DNA from 2 places in the Halomonas sp. BDJS001 genome. Region 2 is predicted to be linked to the other one. Evidence: riboswitches for the same ligand, from Rfam matches in the RefSeq annotation. Region 2 holds a riboswitch; the other holds the start of a gene.
The links. A riboswitch is a leader RNA that binds a small molecule or an ion and turns the genes downstream of it on or off. The one in region 2 is predicted to bind thiamine pyrophosphate.
Positions count from the first base shown of each region.

Region 1: it holds a riboswitch for thiamine pyrophosphate, as region 2 does, so the genes downstream of both, thiM (hydroxyethylthiazole kinase) here and OM794_RS15285 (sodium:solute symporter) in region 2, are expected to answer to the same signal.

Region 1 is NZ_CP110535.1:192,097-197,837, reverse strand. Features, by position in the region: gene ampC (class C beta-lactamase) at 1-1,027, shown strand, start outside; gene OM794_RS00985 (cupin domain-containing protein) at 1,182-1,847, shown strand; gene OM794_RS00980 (DUF6164 family protein) at 1,864-2,232, opposite strand; gene gloA (lactoylglutathione lyase) at 2,242-2,775, opposite strand; gene OM794_RS00970 (hypothetical protein) at 3,019-3,363, shown strand; TPP riboswitch at 3,606-3,704, shown strand; gene thiM (hydroxyethylthiazole kinase) at 3,728-4,537, shown strand; gene thiE (thiamine phosphate synthase) at 4,527-5,159, shown strand; gene OM794_RS00955 (LysR family transcriptional regulator) at 5,156-5,741, shown strand, end outside.
Region 2 is NZ_CP110535.1:3,277,999-3,283,739, reverse strand. Features, by position in the region: gene OM794_RS15305 (putative zinc-binding metallopeptidase) at 1-501, opposite strand, end outside; gene OM794_RS15300 (CoA-acylating methylmalonate-semialdehyde dehydrogenase) at 763-2,262, shown strand; gene OM794_RS15295 (hypothetical protein) at 2,343-3,041, opposite strand; gene OM794_RS15290 (peroxidase-related enzyme) at 3,219-3,800, shown strand; TPP riboswitch at 3,889-3,995, shown strand; gene OM794_RS15285 (sodium:solute symporter) at 3,985-5,358, shown strand; gene OM794_RS15280 (diguanylate cyclase domain-containing protein) at 5,428-5,741, shown strand, end outside.

The DNA of each region.
Region 1 (5,741 bases), 1.9 Mb from region 2:
CCGTATCCCAGGGATGGCGATTGCGCTGAGCATCAACGGTCAGCAGCACTATTTTAATTATGGGGAAGCCGATCAGGAAGCGGGTACTCCAGTCACAGAGGAGACGCTGTTCGAACTCGGCTCGATCAGTAAGATCTTCACGGCGGCGTTAACAGGCTATGCCCAGTCCAGCGGTGCGCTCTCGCTTTCCGACCCGGCCAGCCAGTACCTGCCTGAACTGGCAGGCAGCGCCTTCGATGAGATTAGCCTGTTGGAGCTGGGCACCTACACGGCAGGTGAGCTTCCACTGCAGTTCCCTGAGGGGGTACAAAACGAAGAGCAGATGATCGACTTCTATCGCCAGTGGCAGCCTGAGTCCCCCCCTGGCAGTCACCGGCTCTATTCCAACCCGAGCATCGGGCTGATGGGCTATTTAACCGCCCAACGCCTTGGCCAGCCCTACGACACCTCGATGGAAGAAGCGCTGTTCGCGCCGTTGGGGCTCGAACATAGTTTTTTCCAGGTGCCTGACGCACAGCAGGCGAACTACGCCTACGGCTACTCGAAAGAGGACGAGCCCATACGGGTCAACCCTGGCGTGCTGGATGCTCAGGCCTATGGCCTGAAATCCACCGCCGCCGATGTGCTGACGTTTGTGGAAGCCAATATGGGTGCAACGGCGCTTGATGAGCCATTGAGCCAAGCCTTGGCGACTACGCGCACAGGCTACTTTGAGGTTGGCAATATGACGCAGGGCCTGGGCTGGGAAAGTTACGCCTACCCGGTGGCGCTTGAGCAACTGCTAGAGGGTAACTCCCTTGAGATGATCCTGGAGCCCAACCCCGTCGACCGCCTAACCCCGCCGTTAGCCCCCAGGCAGCAGGCACTCTACAACAAGACCGGCTCGACCAACGGTTTTGGTGGCTATGTGGCCTTTGTGCCCAGCGAGCAGGTCGGTATTGTCATGCTGGCCAACCGTAACTACCCCAATCAGGCGCGTATCGAGGCAGCCCACCACCTCCTTTCCGAGCTGACTGAAGCGCCCTAAGTAGGCCACCCGACCACCTAACGCCGCCTGCGGGCGGCTTTTTTATGGCCATATAGCGAAGATCAAACAACCGAAAGTTGCATTTTTTGCTATCAATAAGGAGACTAGTCCCCCTCCTCCCCGTCACTTACCTTCACTGCGAAGAGCCATTCCCATGCGTCTAAACGCCGATTTTAGCCACTTTGCCTGTGTTACCCCGGAAGAGTACCAGTGGGTCGACTCCCCCAGCGCGGGGGTAGAGCGCATGATGTTTGACCGAATTGGTGACGAAGTTGCCCGCGCGACCAGCCTCGTTCGCTACGCCCCCAACACCCAGTTTGAGCGGCATACCCACGGTGGCGGCGAAGAAATTCTGGTACTGGAAGGTGTGTTCGCCGATGAGCATGGGCGCTACGCCGCCGGCAGCTACTTACGCAACCCCATCGGTACCGGCCATACCCCGCAGATTGGCGAAGAGGGCGCGCTGATTTTTGTCAAACTGCATCAGTTTGATCCTAACGACACGCTCCAGCTGGCGGTGCCCGCCCACCGGCTGCCCTGGCAGCCAGACCGGCGCCCGCGCATCGCCTACAAGATGCTGCACACCTACAAACAAGAGCGCACCAGCCTGGAACGCTGGTCGGCGGGCACTTCCATTACCTACCCCACGCTGCTGGGCGGTCTCGAGTTTTTGATTCTGGAAGGCACGCTAAGCGATAGCGAGCAGAGCTACACTGCGGGCACCTGGTGCCGCTACCCGAGCGGTGCAGCGCCAGCGCTAACGGCTGGTGAGGATGGGGTTATGATGTACCTCAAACGGGGGCACCTGCCGCCCGCTTGAGCGGTTAGATTCAGTGTCAGGCGCGGGACAAGCCTAAAAACGGCAGTAGCGTCAGGGCAGCAATAAGTCCCACGGCGAGTAGCACTAGCACGACCTGCAACGGGTGAGCGGCCAAGCGACTCCACAGCGTCTCGGCGTTACCCCGCTCAACCGCCGCCTGGTGCTCGCGTTGGGCGCGCTCAAGGCGTTCCGCCTGATAGGCCTCTAACGCCGCAATGGCAGCGTCATGTTGATGCGGGTTGCGCAGCCAAATAGCATCGACCCCCAGGCGAAAAAAGCCCGCCTGGGTCTCATAGGTATCAAAGCCATGGGCGGCGAGCAGGTCACGCACCTCCATGGCTTCTTCGTCGGTCACATGGCGCAGCCGGAACAGTAGTTCAGCCATTGGCGTGCCTCAGTCGCTTTTCCCTACCATCAGGTCTGCCTGAATCACTTCGATCCAGTAACCGTCCGGGTCTTTAACGAAGATAACATCTTTCATCTTGCCCTGGTCAGCGCGTTTCACAAAGGTCACGTCGTGCTCGTCGAACCACGCCTGGGCCGCTGCCAAATCCGGTACGTTAAAGCAGATATGCCCGAAGCCCTGGGGCTGCGCGTTGCCATCGTGGTAGGCAAAATCTTGCTGGTCTTCAGTGCCCCAGTTGTGGGTCAGCTCTAGCAATCCTTTCTGGCTAAACGTCCAGGCGGTACGCGCTTGGGCATCTTCGGGCACGCTGTCGCTGGGCTCTACATTGGCCAGGAAGTAGAGCGAAAACTGCATCTCTTCGAAATCCAACCGCCGCATTACCTGCATACCAAACACTTTTGAGTAGAACGCCAGTGCTCGCTCAGGGTCTTTCACTCTCAGCATGGTGTGGTTTAAACGAAACCCTTGGGTTTGGGGTGGTGTGGCCACAACGCCGGGATGCTGCTCGCCTTGAAAACTCATTTTGCTCTCCTGTCGCTGATGCTGATCATTAGATCCATTCGCCTCACGTCCCGTTTACCATGGGGGCTTTAGGGCCATAATACCAGCCCTTACAAGCATGTAGGATTCACCAACTCAGTATCACATTAGGCGCACTGGCAATACTAAACAGAAACCCTACACTTATTATTCATAAGCTCTACAAAAAGCAGTTTCCGCAACATGAGTGATGCCCCACCTTTGAGGCGTCCACAGGAGTTTTTCATGAGTGCGATCGATATGACGCTGGGTGACCGCCTGACGCTAAAACAGCTTTCCAATGCGCTTCATAACGGTTTTTCGCCAATTGTTGAAGTCGAGTCGATGGATGGAATCTACAAAGTACGTTTTCATCATGCTAACGGCGTGTCTGAGCTTAGCGATAACAAGGGCCACGTCAGCACTTTCCTGGGCACCGGTGAAATCCGCGATACCCTGGGCCAACTGGGCTTGACCCACGGCGTGCTGACCTTCGCCGACCAGTGTGGTGACGAGATGATTGGGGTAGAGGGTAAAGCGATGACACCTGATGAAATGCTTACCTACGGTACACGTATTTCGTTTCGTTAGATGCCAGAGACCCGGCAAGGTTATCCAATAACGGATACGAGGGCAGGTTGAAGCGAGGGCCTTTCGACCAGGGCCGGAAAAAGTTTCATACATTTCCGGCATTTCCACCCTCCATGGCGGTCAGATGGCGAAAGTAGCGCCCAAGGACGGGTTAACAGCGCCCTCGCGTAAACCTGCGCTCGATAACGAGATGTGCGATGGCGTAGGAGGGCTTTACAGGGCGACTTCAGGCAAGGATAGTAATCCCTCGACAGGGGCGCCCTTCGTTACGGTTGGGCTGAGAAGCACCCTTTGAACCTGAACCGGATAACACCGGCGTAGGGAGTCGTGGTAACGCTTACCACCTCCCTGCCGGGAGGATGCTATGACTCTACGCCCGCTTGGCGATTACCTTGCGACGCTGCGCGCAGCCACACCGCTGGTTCACTGTATGACCAACTATGTGGCCATGAACAGCACTGCCAACCTGCTGTTAGCCACCGGCGCGTCGCCCGCCATGCTGCATGCGCCTGAAGAAGTGGCTGAATTCACGGCTATTTCCGCGGGGCTTTCGATCAATATTGGCACGATCTCCTCCCACTGGGCCGATGCGATGCTGACCGCCACAGCGACTGCTGATCAACACGCAATTCCTTGGGTACTGGATCCCGTCGCCGTTGGCGCCACGCGCTATCGCCAAACGCTGTGCACGCAACTGCTGGCCAATAAACCCAGCGTGATTCGTGGCAACGCGTCTGAAATTCTTGCCCTTAACGGTTTAGCTAGCCAAGGCCGCGGCGTGGACACCACAGCCGCCACCGACCAAGCCGTGGATGCTGCGATAGCGTTAGCGCAAAAACACGGCTGTATTGTCGCGATGACCGGTGAAAGCGACTGGGTGACGGACGGCAAACAGCACTACCGCATTAACGGTGGCCACCCTTTGATGCCTCGCGTAACAACGCTTGGCTGTGGGCTGAGCGCGCTAGTGGCGGGATTTGTGGCTGCCAGCCGCGATGCCCCACTGGGTGCAACGGCAGCCGCACTGGCCTGCTTTGCGGTCACAGGGGAGCGTGCAGGCAGCCACGCCAACGGACCTGGTAGTTTTCAAGTGGCACTACTGGATGCGCTTTATCAACTCACTCCTGACGACCTCACTACTTATGCCCAACTGGAGGCAACCCATGCCGCTTGATCTATCGCTCTATTTGGTCACCGATGCCCCGCTCTGCCGAGAGCATGGTTTGGAACAAACGGTTGAGGCAGCGGTAAGAGGCGGCGTCACCATCGTGCAGTTGCGTGACAAGCATGCCAGCGATGAACAAATGACCGCCCAAGCCAAACGGTTAAAAGCACTTCTGGCGGGCACCGGCGTGCCGCTGATCATTAACGACCGCTTGCAGGTGGCATTAGAAAGCCAGGCAGATGGACTGCATGTCGGCCAGAGCGACGTCGCCGTTCAGGAAGCGCGCCGGGTGTTAGGTGAGCAGGCGATTATCGGCTTGTCGATCAATACCATCGCCCAACTGCAAGCCACGCCGTTTGAGCTGCTTGATTATGTCGGGATTGGCCCGGTGTTTGCCACCCAGAGCAAGCAGGATCACGCCCAGCCCATCGGCTTTGGTGGCTTGGCTGCGCTGGTCAAGGCGTGCCCACTGCCCAGCGTGGCCATTGGTGGGCTGAAAGCGGATCATGCGATTAGCGTACAGCGGGCAGGAGCGAATGGTTTAGCGGTGATATCGGCTATTTGTGGTCAGCCCGACCCTTACCAGGCAGCGCGCGCTTTTCAGGTTTTCCAAGCTGCTTCGGCGTCATGAATCAGTTGGAGCATATCGTCGCTTTTGTGCGGGTAGCCGAGCTGGGTAGCTACACCCGCGCTGCCGAAGCGCTGGATCTTTCCCGCACGCGGGTATCCCGTCAGGTCATGGCACTGGAAGAGACGCTGGGGGCGCGTCTGATACAGCGCACTACGCGACGGCTACACCTCACCGAAGCCGGGGAGCGCTATCTGGTTCGCGCCCAAGGGATTCTGCAAGCGCTCGATGAAGCCGCCGCCGAGGTGGGCCAAGGTACCAGCGATGTGCGCGGGCGGCTGCGGGTGAATGGGCCGATGAGCTTTGGCACCCGCTACCTGGCGCCACTCGTCGCTCAATTTATGCAGGCCCATCCAGCGCTTGAAGTGCGTCTGGATCTGAACGACCGCCGCGTCGACCTGCTGGAAGAGGGGTATGACTTGGCCATTCGTATCGGCAGCCTGCCTGATTCCAGCCTGGTGGCACGACGTCTGACCCGCTGCCGACTGCTGTTTTGCGCCTCGCCGGAGTACCTTTCCATCCACGGTGAACCCCGCAGCGTTAAAGACCTTGCCGAGCACCGCTGCCTGCGCTATCGCAGCGGCC
Region 2 (5,741 bases):
CGAGGCATGGCCGGTATACACCTTCTCCTGCTTGGCGGTAGAACGCCATAAGCCCTGATCGGGCAAGGCATCAGCCATAAACGAAAAGCTTAACGGCACTGCTATATCATCCTCTTGGGTGCCGTGGGGGAGTTTAAGCAAATCCAGAGTATGAAATAGCCGTCGTTTTGCTGCTTCAAGTGCTGCCCAGCGTTCGCGGTGGCCTGCTACATTGAGGTCGGGTATGACTTCGTTATAACGGCAGCAGTCGCAGAGTGTATCCGCATGCCCGCGCTCCAACACCACCATTCGGTTGCAGACATTCTCAACAGCGTAGTTGTGGCACTTCATTAGCGGTGTATCGCAACCTGGATGGGTACAACGGTAGCCGCCGTTATCCAGGGGCTCAATGGCGGTAATATTGCGACAAACAGGGCACCAGCCCACCTCTGACTGACAGGCAAGGCAGTGGGTGTTTTCGTAGAACAGCGGATTGCCACAGCGGCAGTGAAAGTCCTGCATAGATAATCCCCTGTGTTTAAACACGTGCACTCTGATAAGCCGAAGCATAGCCAGCGTGGCACCACAATGGAAAGGCTAATTGACCTCCTGCTGAAGATTTAGTTTACTCATGCGACACTTGATTGACGTTAACGTCAACTTACTGCTATACCCTGTGTTCTTGCCTTAACGCAAAACACTTTTTAAAGACCGCTTTTTTATCACCGTCAAGACCATAGCAACCATAGTCGTAAATACACAATCATAAATAGGAGCAGCGCTATGTCCGTCCGCGAAATTACCATGTATATCGATGGTCAGCCCGTGCAGTCACAAAGCCAGGAGTGGCGCGACGTGGTCAACCCCGCCACGCAAGAGGTCGTGGCTCGGGTGCCGTTCTGTACCGCTGACGAAGTGGAGCGTGCCATCAGCAGTTCGAAAGAGGCGTTTAAAGAGTGGCGCAAAGTGCCGCTGGGTAAACGTATGCGCATTATGCTTAAACTACAGGCACTGATTCGCGACAACACCTCGGAACTGGCGGCCTTGATTACTGAAGAGCACGGTAAAACCCTGCCTGATGCGGAAGGCGAAGTCGGTCGTGGTTTGGAAGTGGTGGAGCACGCCTGCTCGATTACCTCCCTGCAACTGGGTGAATTAGCCGAAAACGCTGCCAACGAGGTGGACGTTTACACCATGCACCAACCGCTTGGGGTCGGGGCTGGGATTACCGCCTTTAACTTCCCCATTATGCTGCCCTGCTTTATGTTCCCGTTGGCAATTGCCACCGGGAATACCTTTGTTCTTAAGCCGTCGGAGCAAGATCCCAGTTCCACTATGCGCCTAGTGGAGCTTGCCCACGAAGCCGGTGTGCCAGCAGGCGTGCTCAACGTAGTGCACGGTGGCCCGGAGGTGGCCAACCAAATAGCCGATCATCAGGATATCAAAGCGCTGTCATTCATCGGCTCCACCCATGTGGGGTCGCTACTCTACAACCGTGCGGCAGCAGCAGGTAAACGCATGCAGGCGATGATGGGCGCCAAGAATCACTGTGTGGTAATGCCTGATGCAAACCGCAGCCAAGCGATCAATAACTTGCTGGGCTCAGCCTTTGGTGCTGCGGGCCAACGCTGCATGGCGAACTCGGTAGTGGTGCTGGTTGGCGAGGCGCGCGAGTGGCTAAGCGATATAGTCGATGCGGCGCGAGCAATGAAAGTAGGCCCGGGCACTCAGCTTGATGCAGATCTGGGCCCGTTGGTGTCACCGGCCGCCCGGGATCGTGTCCTGCGTTTAATCGATGCGGGGGAAAAAGAGGGCGCCAAGCTGATGGTCGATGGGCGTAAGGTGCAGGTAGAGGGTTACCCCAATGGTAACTTTGTGGGGCCAACCCTGTTTGCTGACGTTACCGCCGATATGACCATTTATCGCGAAGAGATTTTTGGCCCCGTGCTGTGTGTGGTCAGCGTTGAAACGCTGGATGAGGCGATCGCCTTTATCAATGCCAACCCCAACGGCAACGGTACCTCCATCTTTACTAACTCAGGTTGGGTGGCGCGCCGTTTTGAAACCGATATCGACGTTGGTCAAATTGGTATTAACGTACCAATCCCCGTACCGGTCGCTTACTTTAGTTTCACCGGTTCAAGAGCTTCAAAACTGGGTGATTTAGGGCCTAACGGTAAGCAGGCTATAGCGTTCTGGACACAAACCAAAACCGTTACGGCACGTTGGTTCGAACCAGAAAATGTTTCCAGCGGTATCAATAGCACGATTTCGCTGGGTTAAAGAGCCTTGCTTCCTGTATTAACAAAACTGGCCCTGCGTAAAGCAGGGCCAGTTGATGGGGGAGGTGCTGGCCTTCCTTGCTAAAAATTATCGAATAAAGGTAGGCTTTCCTCGAGTAGTTGCTCGATAGGGCCGAGCTGGCTTTCATGCAGCACTAACATTGACTCTCCCTCCATGAAGTGTTCAGCGGGCGGAACCAGTAGGGCGAATTCACCCTCTTCAAGGTGAAATTCGTGTATTTCGCGCATACCCAACGGGGTCATGCACTGAGTGCAGCGGTAGGTGTCATCTTCGCCATAAATCAGCCGATGGTACATTTTAAACAGCGTATACAGGGCTAAACCGCCCTCAAACGCGGGCCAGCGGGCTGGGGTATCGCGAATGTCATTGGTAAGGTCTTGCCCTTCAGCTTTGGCGTCTGCAATTGCATCGGCGAGTGGGGCGGCAAGGATGGCGTTTTTGTCGGCAGGTAACGGCGTGTTGTGCTTGGAGGCTTGTTCAAAATCCTGTACCGCGCGCTTAAAGTCAGGCACACCACCGAGCGCGTAGTCGACATGCTGTAAGTCTTCAGGCTCAAAGCCGCCGTTTTCCCAGCCATGGATAACACGAAGGGTCATCTGATCCCGTTTCATTGGGCGTGCAAGTAACATATGCAGCATAATACGAATGTGCAACTGGCGCTCATCGGTATCATTTTCAAATGCTCGATAGGGGTCAGTAAACAGCTCATTTAGACGACCAGGGGTATGTTCCTTGGCTTCGGCTTCGTTTTGGTTCATGACAGTGTCCCTTTGAACGAACTGTTTATTAAGAGTAGCGCGCGGTTTTTATCACAGATCGATACATCAGTATGGCGAGCAGGTTGGCTGATTAAAAGCCTCTTAATTTAGCTTTTTGTTACCCATCGGCTAAACCGTTTTTACCAGATATTTAAATTTAACAATAAAGAGGTGAACATGTCTGCATCATTAAGTCGTTTTAACGTTCCTGAAACACTGGATGACCTGCCGGAAGATATTCGCAGTACCATTTTAGCGGTTCAGGAGAAAGCGGGTTTCGTGCCCAATGTGTTTCTGATGCTGGCCCATCGCCCCGCTGAGTTTCGGGCTTTTTTTGCCTATCATGATGCGTTAATGGAGCGCGAATCGGAAACGCTCACCAAAGCCGAGAAAGAGATGATTGTGGTCGCCACTAGTGCACGCAACCGCTGCTTATATTGTGTGGTCGCTCACGGTGCCCTGGTGCGTATTTACAGTAAAGACCCGCTGCTCGCTGATCAAGTGGCGATCAATCATCGTGTAGCGCCGATTAGCGAGCGCCACCGTGTTATGCTCGATTTTGCTATGCACTGCGCTATCGATGTGGGTGAAATGACTGATGAATGGCTCTCCCGCCTGCTGGAAGTAGGCTTTAGCCAAGAGGACTGCTGGGATATAGGCGCCATCGCGGCGTTTTTTGGCCTGTCGAATCGGTTGGTCACCCTGGCGGGCACGCCGCCCAATGAGGAGTTCTACTTAATGGGGCGTGTACCTCGCTAACATGCGGCCACGGTATCCTAAGCTTTACTAAGCGGTTATTCTGATTGAGAATAGTTCCTGAATCAGTTCTTAACCTCGTATCTACATTCACTGTCGCCAGGGGAGCCCTGCTTTAAAGGGCTGAGATGCGCGCTGCGCAGACCCTGGAACCTGATCCGGTTCGTACCGGCGGAGGAAGCGCGACATGCTTTATTTGACGTCAGCCGTGCTTGGCGCGGCGCTGTGCTGCTTTGCTTATTTAGGCCTGCGAGCTCGCTGGGTGGATGGCCCACTTGACGACTATGTCACTGCTCGTAATTCGCAAACGGCTTCTACCCTTGGACTCTCCTTTCTAGCCTCCGGGATGGGGGCATGGATTCTCTTTGCGCCCCCTGAAATTGGTGCCTTTGTTGGCCCGCTGGCCCTGGCAGGCTATGCCCTTGGCTCTGCGCTGCCATTTATCGTTTTAGGGCTGTATGGGCCAAAGATTCGCCGTGCGCTGCCCGAGGGGCGCAGCATCGCCGAGTTTGCTGAGGCGTGCTATGGTGCGGGTGTACGGCGCTGGGTAACGCTGGTATCCATTGCCTATATGGCCTGTTTTTTAGCCGCCGAGCTAACCGCCATTGGGGCAATCACTGCGTTACTTTCCGATGTGCCCCCTGCACTGGTGATTATTGGCGTAGCGCTTACTACGCTGGTGTATACCGCAGCGGGAGGCCTGCGAGCCAGCCTTGCCACTGACCGCTGGCAGGCGTGGCTGCTGTTGGTTCTGCTGTGTGTGGTGGGGATCATGGCGCTATGGCGACTTCCCACTATTCCCGCTGAGGCTGTGCTTCCTTCTATTCCCGTTTCCAGTGCGCTCAGCGTAGCGTTAACGCTAGTGATCGCGGTTACTGCAGCTAACCTTTTCCACCAAGGCTATTGGCAGCGCGTGTGGGCTGCGCAAGACGATCAGAGCTTGGGGCGCGGAGCATGGTTAGGTGGGGCGATGACGGTGGTCGTCGTCATGGTCATTGGCGGTTTGGGCGTTTTGGCTGCCATGAGTGGTGTGCAACTGGGAGAGCCACCAATGCCGTTTTTTGCTCTGCTAAGCGATGCGCCTGTTTGGTTGACGCTACCCGCCTTGATATTAGCGGTGACTTTAGTCGCCTCCAGCGTTGATACGCTGCAAAACGGTATTGCCTCGCTGGTGGTCGCACGCAGCGAGCAGAAGGGCGTTTCACTGGTGGCTGCCCGCTGGGTAACGGTGGTGGTGATGATTCCGGTGGTATTGATTGCCTTACAGGGGCTGTCGGTACTGCGGCTGTTTTTGATTGCCGACTTGCTGTGTGCCGCGATTGTGGTGCCTGTATTGCTTGGCCTGTGGCAACGTATGACGCCAATTGCAGCCATTGGGGGTGGTGTTGCAGGTTTGCTAGGTGCCATTCTTCCTGGGTGGTTAAGCCAAGGAAGCCTGATAGCAGGGATCTTGGCTGCCAGTTTTCCAGGCAGTATCCCTACCCTGGGGCCATTCGTCGGTGCGTTAATCGCCTCCACGTTAACGAGTGTGCTGCTCGCGTTTTCAACCAGAAAAAAGTGAGATGTAAGCAGTAAAGAGCTGATCGCGTTATGCTAGCAGAATAATAGCTACCTCATGGTTGATATGACAATGAGTTTCCCCACGGCACCTGACGAAGATGCGCGGTTAGCAGCCCTTTATGAGCTTGCACTTTTAGACACCCCTGAAGAGCCTGCTTTTGACCGCATTACGAGGCTGGTGACCAAGCTGCTAAACGTGCCTATCTCGACGGTGACGTTGGTAGATGCGCAACGGCAGTGGTTTAAGTCGAGTATTGGCGTTGAGACCCAAGAGACATCTCGCGATGTGGCTTTCTGCGCTTATACCATTTTGTCCTCAGAGCCCTTTATTGTTGAGGATGCCAGCCAAGATGCCCGTTTTTCTCAAAACCCCTTAGTGGCTGC